DNA from 2 places in the Streptomyces sp. NPDC002004 genome. Region 1 is predicted to be linked to the other one. Evidence: riboswitches for the same ligand, from Rfam matches in the RefSeq annotation. Region 1 holds a riboswitch; the other holds the start of a gene.
What was found. Region 1 has a riboswitch for cobalamin ahead of ACWCP6_RS13290 (ribonucleoside-diphosphate reductase subunit alpha). Riboswitches for the same ligand answer to the same signal wherever they lie in the genome.
Positions count from the first base shown of each region.

Region 2: linked by a shared signal. The riboswitch ahead of metE (5-methyltetrahydropteroyltriglutamate--homocysteine S-methyltransferase) and the one ahead of ACWCP6_RS13290 (ribonucleoside-diphosphate reductase subunit alpha) in region 1 are both predicted to bind cobalamin.

Region 1 is NZ_JBSFDP010000006.1:263,236-267,721, forward strand. It holds gene mctP (monocarboxylate uptake permease MctP) at 1-1,198, shown strand, start outside; gene ACWCP6_RS13285 (GNAT family N-acetyltransferase) at 1,275-1,784, shown strand; cobalamin riboswitch at 1,921-2,044, shown strand; gene ACWCP6_RS13290 (ribonucleoside-diphosphate reductase subunit alpha) at 2,180-4,486, shown strand, end outside.
Region 2 is NZ_JBSFDP010000026.1:86,654-91,139, reverse strand. It holds tRNA gene ACWCP6_RS28335 (tRNA-Arg) at 1-46, opposite strand, end outside; gene ACWCP6_RS28330 (hypothetical protein) at 34-423, opposite strand; gene ACWCP6_RS28325 (CbtA family protein) at 567-1,325, opposite strand; gene ACWCP6_RS28320 (CbtB domain-containing protein) at 1,346-1,567, opposite strand; cobalamin riboswitch at 2,006-2,223, shown strand; gene metE (5-methyltetrahydropteroyltriglutamate--homocysteine S-methyltransferase) at 2,413-4,486, shown strand, end outside.

The sequences.
Region 1 (4,486 bases):
GCCCTACATCGCGCTCCAGCTCGTCGGCATCCAGGCCGTGCTGGACGTGATGGGCGTCGGCGGCGGCGACAGCACCTTCTGGCTCGTCAAGGACCTGCCGCTGCTCATCGCCTTCGGCGTGCTGGCCGCGTACACCTACTCGTCCGGACTCCGCGCTCCCGCGCTCATCGCGTTCGTCAAGGACACCCTGATCTACATCGTCATCGCCGTCGCGATCATCTACATCCCGATCAAGCTGGGCGGCTTCGACGACATCTTCGCCAAGGCCGGTCACGCCTTCGCCCAGACCAACCCCGCGACCGGCAAGCCGCGCGGGGCGCTCGCGCCGCCCGAGGCCGGGCAGTGGACGTACGCGACGCTCGCCCTGGGTTCGGCGCTGGCGCTGTTCATGTACCCGCACTCGATCACGGCGACGCTGTCCTCGCGCAGCCGTGAGGTGATCCGCCGCAACACCACGATCCTGCCGCTGTACTCGCTCATGCTGGGCCTGCTCGCGCTGCTCGGCTTCATGGCGATCGCGGCGGGCGTCAAGGTCACCAACGGCCAGCTCGCCATCCCGCAGCTGTTCGAGGACATGTTCCCCGACTGGTTCGCGGGCGTCGCCTTCGCCGCGATCGGCATCGGCGCACTGGTCCCCGCGGCCATCATGTCCATCGCAGCGGCGAACCTGTTCACGCGCAACATCTACAAGGACTTCATCAAGCCGGACGCGACGGCGGAACAGGAGACCAAGGTCTCCAAGCTCGTGTCGCTGCTGGTGAAGGTGGGTGCGCTGGTCTTCGTCCTGACCATGGACAAGACCGTGGCCATCAACTTCCAGCTGCTGGGCGGCATCTGGATCCTGCAGACCTTCCCGGCGCTGGTCGGCGGCCTGTTCACGCGGTGGTTCCACCGCTGGGCGCTGCTCGCCGGCTGGGCGGTCGGCATGGTGTACGGGACGTTCGCCGCGTACGGCGTCGCCTCGCCGACGCAGAAGCACTTCGGCGGCAGCGCGAAGGAGATCCCGGGCATCGGCGAGATCGGCTACATCGGTCTCACGGCCTTCGTGCTGAACGTCGCGGTGGCCGTCGTCCTCACCCTCGTCCTGAAGGCCGTGAAGGCCCCTGAGGGCGTCGACGAGACGTCCCCCGACGACTACACGGCGGACGCGGGCGACGCGGGCGTACAGCAGGAGATGCCGGCCGCCGCGGGCCACTGACCTCCACCCCGTCCAGGGCAGCGGGCCGCCGGACTTCCGGCGGCCCGCTGCCCTGTCCGTCGTGCACACTGCCCGCATGGACATCGTCATCAGACAAGCGGAAGCAGAGGAGTTCGCCGCACTCGGCGAGATCACCGCGCAGGCCTACCTCGGCGACGGGCTGCTCTCCTTCGGGGAGAGCGACGGGTACCTGGTGAACCTGCGCGATGTCGCGGGGCGGGCCGAGCACGCCGAGGTGCTGGCCGCCGTGGACGGCCTCGGCCGGGTCCTGGGCGGGGTGACCTTCGTCCCGTCGCCGGCAAGTCCGATGGCCGATCTGGCGCGCGAGGGCGAGAGCGAGATCCGGATGCTCGCGGTGGCGCGGGAGGCCCGCGGTGCGGGCGCCGGAGAGGCGCTGGTGCGCGCGTGCGTGGACCGGGCCCGGGCGGCCGGCCGCACCCGCGTGGTGCTCTCCACGCAGCGCGCCATGCACGCGGCCCACCGGCTCTACGAACGCCTCGGCTTCACCCGCGCCCCGGAGCGCGACTGGAACCCGATCCCGCACATCGACGACATCGACCTGCTCGTCTACGAGTTGGCGCTGTAGCGGCGCGAACACTCCCGGGAGCTTTCGGCTCCTCCCCCAAGCTCCCGGCTGCGCTCGAGCAGGGGGCACCCCCATACCCAGAGCCACCCTCACGACACAACATGTAGGGGTGCTCTGGCAACCCGGCACAAGATGTATGCTCTTGCTCGCTGTCGCTGCAGGGGAATCCGGTGCCAATCCGGAACTGTCCCGCAACGGTGAGCGGGCGCGCACGCGCGTGTCCGTGCAGTCCGAGGACCTGCCGACGGCGCACCCGGTCCGTCCGTTCCGGGTGCCGTTGACGTCCGGGCTCCGTGGAGTGGGCCGGTGGACGCGTGCCCGTACCGCTCCCGCGTGTGCGCCGGTGTGCCCCGCTGCCCTCCCGAGGCCCATGAGCCCAGCGAGGGAGAGCTCACGTGACCATCGCGCCTGCCGATCCGGCTTCAGCGAGTCATGCCCAGGCGGAAGCCGTCCAGCCCCAGGCCGACGGACCCGGGACCGCGCTGCTGCGGACCCTGACCGACCTCACCGCCGACCTCCCCGACGCCGACCCCGGCCGGGTGGCCGCCGCCGCGCTGCGCGGCCGTTCCGCCGCCGCCGACGAGACGGAGCTGCGCGAGCTGGCGACCGAGGCGGCCGCGGGGCTCATCTCCGAGGACCCGGCTTACTCGCGGCTCGCGGCCCGGCTGCTGACCATCAGCATCGCCGCCGAGGCGGCCTCGCAGGGCGTGCGTTCGTTCTCCGACTCGGTCGCCGTCGGCCACCGCGAGGGCCTGATCGCGGACCGCACCGCCGACTTCGTCACGATGCACGCGGCGCGCCTGGACGCGCTCGTGGACACCGCGGGGGACGACCGCTTCGGCTACTTCGGCCTGCGCACCCTGCACAGCCGTTACCTGCTGCGGCACCCCATCACACGGCGCGTCGTCGAGACGCCGCAGCACTTCATGCTGCGCGTGGCGGCCGGGCTCGCCGAGGACGACAGCACCCGTTCGGTGGACGAGGTCGCCGCCCTGTACGGCCTGATGAGCCGTCTGGACTACCTCCCCTCCTCGCCCACGCTCTTCAACTCCGGTACGCGCCACCCGCAGATGTCGTCCTGCTATCTGCTGGACTCGCCGCTGGACGAGCTGGACTCCATCTACGACCGCTACCACCAGGTGGCGCGGCTGTCGAAGCACGCCGGCGGCATCGGCCTGTCGTACTCGCGCATCCGTTCCCGCGGCTCCCTCATCCGCGGCACGAACGGACACTCCAACGGCATCGTGCCGTTCCTGAAGACCCTCGACGCCTCGGTCGCCGCCGTGAACCAGGGCGGACGCCGCAAGGGCGCCGCCGCGGTCTACCTGGAGACCTGGCACTCCGACATCGAGGAGTTCCTGGAGCTGCGCGACAACACGGGCGAGGACGCCCGTCGTACGCACAACCTCAACCTCGCGCACTGGATCCCCGACGAGTTCATGCGCCGGGTGGCGGCCGACCAGGACTGGTCGCTGTTCTCGCCGGCCGACGTGCCCGAGCTGGTCGACCTGTGGGGCGACGAGTTCGACGCCGCGTACCGCAAGGCCGAAGCGGCGGGCCTGGCGAAGAAGACGATCCCCGCCCGGGACCTGTACGGCCGCATGATGCGCACCCTCGCGCAGACCGGCAACGGCTGGATGACGTTCAAGGACGCCGCCAACCGCACGGCCAACCAGACCGCCCTGCCCGGCCACACCGTCCACTCCTCGAACCTGTGCACCGAGATCCTGGAGGTCACGGACGACGGCGAGACGGCCGTGTGCAACCTGGGTTCGGTGAACCTCGGCGCGTTCGTGCGCGACGGCGACATCGACTGGGAGCGGCTGGACGAGACCGTCCGTACCGCGGTGACCTTCCTCGACCGGGTCGTCGACATCAACTTCTACCCGACCGAGCAGGCGGGGCGCTCCAACGCCAAGTGGCGGCCGGTGGGCCTCGGTGCGATGGGCCTGCAGGACGTGTTCTTCAAGCTGCGGCTGCCCTTCGACTCCGCCGAGGCCCGGGCCCTGTCCACGCGGATCGCCGAGCGCATCATGCTCGCCGCGTACGAGGCGTCCGCGGACCTCGCCGAACGCAACGCCCCGCTGCCCGCCTGGGAGAAGACCCGGACGGCCCAGGGCGTCCTGCACCCGGACCACTACGACGTGGAGCTCGCCTGGCCCGAGCGGTGGGCGGCGCTGCGGAAGCGGATCGCCGTGACCGGCATGCGCAACTCGCTGCTTCTGGCGATCGCGCCGACCGCGACCATCGCGTCGATCGCGGGCGTCTACGAGTGCATCGAGCCGCAGGTGTCGAACCTGTTCAAGCGCGAGACGCTGTCCGGTGAGTTCCTCCAGGTCAACTCGTACCTGGTGCAGGAGCTGAAGCGGCTCGGCGTGTGGGACGCGCAGACCCGGGAGGCGCTGCGCGACTCCAACGGCTCGGTGCAGGGCTTCACCTGGGTGCCGGCCGATGTGCGCGAGCTGTACCGCACGGCGTGGGAGATCCCGCAGCGCGGGCTCATCGACATGGCGGCGGCCCGCACCCCGTTCCTGGACCAGTCCCAGTCCCTGAACCTGTTCCTGGAGACGCCGACGATCGGCAAGCTCTCCTCGATGTACGCATACGCCTGGAAGCAGGGCCTGAAGACGACGTACTACCTGCGCTCGCGCCCGGCGACCCGGATCGCGCGTGCGGCTCAGGCGCAGGCGCCCATCCCGGCC
Region 2 (4,486 bases), on a different contig from region 1:
CGAACCCGCGCACACGGCTCCGGAGGCCGTTCGCTATCCGCGCGGCGCCGAGGAAGAAGGCTCGACGCCGGAGTTCCGTCCGGCGACCGGGCGCCGATGACGGTCCAGCAGATCCGCCACCGCGCAGCGCAGACAGGCATGTGGGGCGTTCCCCGCCGGGCCGCCCGGGGTGCACGACGGGCCCCCGTCGGCCGCGGCTCCCCGCGGCCCGTCGCAGCCGTCCGGCGGGCGGCCGACGAGGGTCTCCAGTTCCCGCAGCAGTTCCTCGGTCCGCTTCACCTGGTGGGCGAGGACCCTGACCCGGGCGCTCTGACCGCCGATCTGCCGTCGGCTGGCGATCAGTTGCTCGTACTCCTCCGGGGTCAGGGCGACCGCCTCGCGGCCACCGAGCGTGATGCGGCGCGGCTGGGGATGTCTGGCCACTCGGGTCCTCCGCTCCTCGCCCCCGTCGTCCTGGCTGACCGGTCCGCCCGACGGGGCACGTCCGTCGTCCGGGTCCATCGGTGCCGGAAGAACGTGAGAGGGCCCCCGGATGGTTCCGCGGGCCCTCTGGTGCATCGGGTGGTTCAGCTCGAGGCGGCGACCGCCCGGCCGGATGCGGCCGATGCCGGCTGCGGGGACAGCAGACGCTGTGCCAGCTCGCCGAAGATCAGTCCGAACCCGCCCCACAGGGTGATCTGCATGGCGAGGGCGGAGAGGCGGAACCGCCACAGCAAAGTGGCGGGGAAGTCCTTCGGCACCTCGTTGATGACGGGCAGGAAGGCGTACGCCAGCCCGATCGCGAGGACGAAGCCGGCCACCGCGACGAGGGTGGCGTACCAGGTGCCCAACTGCGGCGCGAGCCGCTTGCCCAGGATCACGGCGGCGACCGCGAGGAGCACGCTGAGCAGCATCATCAGGAAGTACAGGGTGGTCCGCTTGCCGATGGTGCCGGGGTCGCCGACCGACGGCGGGTTGGCGGGGTACTTCAGGAACGGCACGACGTACACGGCGAGCAGTGCACAGCCGGACAGCAGCAGCGCGGTGGCCCGCGGTGAGAAGCGCCCGACACGGCCGAGCGCGAAACAGTAGGCGAGCGCGGCGATGCCGCCGAAGGCCACCCCGTAGACCAGGACGCCGGTGGCAAGGCCGGCGGTGGACTGCAGGGTGCGGGAGACGAGTTCGACCTCGTGCTCGTGCGCCGGGGCGTGGGCCTCTTCGAAGCCGATGGCGCTGTCGACGTTCGGTTCACCCAGGAAGTAGGCGACCAGGAGGGCGAGCACGCCGGCACCCAGGCCGGCGAGCATGCCCCGAACGAGCAGGTTTCTGACCGTTGCGGAGTTCATGGGTGTGCGGCTTCCCTACGTCAGTGGCAGGGGAAGCCGAGCAGGTGGCGGGCGTCGTGCACCCACTCGTGGACGTCCGCGCCGTTGAACACGGAGGTGGCGCCCTGCTCGGCGCCGACGAAGTACAGCAGGACCATCATCAGGATGCCGAAGAACGCCGCCCAGGGGGCGATCGCGCCGATCGGCAGCTTGGCGGGAAGAACGGGGGTGGTGGCAGTCGGCTGGGCGACGTGCTGCGCCATGGCAGGGCCTCCTCTGGGAGTTCGCGTCCCATCTCGGTGGTGCACAGAACGAGCGGGCAGCGGGTCTGACTCACGAGGCGCCCCGCCCGTCCGGGCGGTCCGTCTCGTTCACAGTGGCGCGACCGTGCCGGATTCCCACCGGCTTCCGCCATACCCCTCGTCGATATCGCACAGACCGTACCGCGTGTAGGCGACCCGGCCAAGACCGCACCATCTGGCGTGATCTTCATCTCCCGGGGGGGCGGTCCGGCCGTTGTGCCGTGCGGGGCCACCGCGCGGGGCGGCCGTGCTTCCCGCCGCTGCGGAAGCCGCCTGGGCCGGGGACCCGTCACGGGTGGCGCGGCACGCCGGGGGCGCTCGAGCCGTTCGCGGACGCGGCAGCCCATGCCCCGCGACCCACATGGCGGAATGCTCGCCCCGCAAGGCTGCACGGCCCCTAGGCTGGCCCGTGCAGCTGGTTCGCCCCGTCAGCCGGACGGGAGCGTCGCAAGAGGGAACCCGGTGGAAATCCGGGACTGCCCCGCAGCGGTGAGCGGGAACGACCGCCGTCATACGCACTGGGCCCCGCCGGGCCTGGGAAGCGACGGCCAGTAGGTGTCCTCCCCCATGAGGACGTGCCCGCGAGTCCGAAGACCTGCCCGCTGCCCGCGTACGGAAGGTCGTGCGCGGACATCCCGGTGACCTCGAGGGCAGGTCGGTGGCACCCCGGACCAGTCGTCCGGGGAGTACCTACCGGGCGGACGACGGTGCCGCGGCGCACGCAGTCGTACCGTCCGGTCGTCACCCCTTCGCGCTCTCGTCCCGTCGCCGGGATCTCAGGGATTCATCTCGCGAAGGAGATCTCCGTGACAACAGAACCGGCAGCCCGGGCCACCGTGTACGGCTACCCCCGCCAGGGGCGCAACCGGGAACTGAAGAAGTCGATCGAGGACTACTGGAAGGGCCGCGTCACCGCCGACGGCCTGCGGGCCACCGCCGCCGGACTGCGGCGGACCACCTGGCGGGAGCTGGCCGACGCCGGCGTCCACGAGGTGCCGACCGGCGACTTCTCGTACTACGACCATGTGCTGGACACCACCGTGATGGTCGGTGCGATCCCCGCACGCCACCGGGCCGTGGTCGACGCCGACCCGCTGTCCGGCTACTTCGCCATGGCGCGCGGCACCCAGGACGCGGCACCGCTGGAAATGACCAAGTGGTTCGACACCAACTACCACTATCTGGTGCCGGAGTTGGGTCCGAACACAGTCTTCGCGGCCGACTCGGCCAAGCAGGTCGCGGAGCTGAAGGAGGCCATCGGGCTCGGCCTCACCGCCCGACCGGTCCTCGTCGGGCCCGTCACCTACCTTCTGCTCGCCAAGCCCGCACCCGGTGTGGCCGCCGGCTTCGAGCCGCTGACCCTGCTCGACCGGCTGCTGCCGGTGTACGCCGAGGTGCTAGCGGACCTGCGTGCGGCGGGCGCCGAGTGGGTGCAGCTCGACGAACCGGCCCTCGTCGAGGACCGTACGCCCGCGGAGCTGAAGGCCGCCGAGCGCGCCTACCAGGCACTCGGCGCGCTCACGGACCGGCCGAAGCTGCTCGTCGCCTCCTACTTCGACCGGCTCGGCGAGGCCCTGCCCGTCCTGGCCAAGGCCCCGGTGGACGGGCTCGCCCTGGACTTCACGGAGGCCGCGTCCGCCAACCTCGACGCGCTCGCCGCCGTGGGCGGACTGCCCGGCAAGCGTTTGGTCGCCGGCGTCGTGAGCGGACGGAACATCTGGGTGGCCGACCTGGAGGCGTCGCTCGCCGCGCTCGGCACGCTGCTCGGCCTCGCCGACCGGGTCGACGTGGCCGCGTCCTGCTCGCTGCTCCACGTCCCGCTCGACGCGGCCGCGGAACGGCACATCGAACCGCAGGTCCTGCGCTGGCTCGCCTTCGCCCGCCAGAAGACCGCCGAGATCGTCACCCTCGCCAGGGGCCTCGCCCACGGCGCCGGAGCGATCGCCGCCGAACTCGCGGCCAACCGCGCCGATCTGGCGTCCCGTGCCGGGTCGCCCATCACCCGGGACCCCGCCGTGCGGGCCCGTACCGCCAGCGTCACCGAAGTCGACGCACACCGGTCCCAGCCGTATGCCGAAAGGGCCGTCGCCCAGCGCGCCCGCCTCGGGCTGCCGCTGCTGCCGACCACCACGATCGGCTCCTTCCCGCAGAGGGACGAACTGCGCACCGCGCGGGCGGACCTGCGTGCGGGCCGCATCGACCCGGCCGGCTACGAGGACCGCATCAAGGACGAGATCCGGGAGGTGGTCTCCTTCCAGGAGAAGACCGGGCTCGACGTCCTGGTGCACGGCGAGCCCGAACGCAACGACATGGTCCAGTACTTCGCCGAGCAGCTCACCGGCTACCTCGCCACCCGGCACGGCTGGGTCCAGTCCTACGGCACCCGCTACGTCCGTCCGCCGATCCTGGCCGGCGACATCTCGCGGCCGGAACCGATGACGGTGCGCTGGACGACGTACGCCCAGTCCCTCACCGGCCGCCCGGTCAAGGGCATGCTCACCGGCCCGGTCACCATGCTCGCCTGGTCCTTCGTCCGCGACGACCAGCCCCTCGCCGAGACCGCCCGCCAGGTCGCCCTCGCCCTGCGGGACGAGGTCGACGACCTCGAGGCGGCCGGGACCCCGGTCATCCAGGTGGACGAGCCCGCCCTGCGCGAGACACTGCCCCTGCGGGCCGCGGACCGGCCGGCCTATCTGGAGTGGGCCACCGAGGCGTTCCGGCTCACCACGGGCGGGGTACGGCCGGACACCCAGATCCACACCCACATGTGCTACGCCGAGTTCGGGGACGTCCTCCAGGCCATCGACGACCTCGACGCCGACGTGATCAGCCTGGAGGCCGCCCGCTCCCACATGCAGATCGCCCGGGAACTGGCCGCCC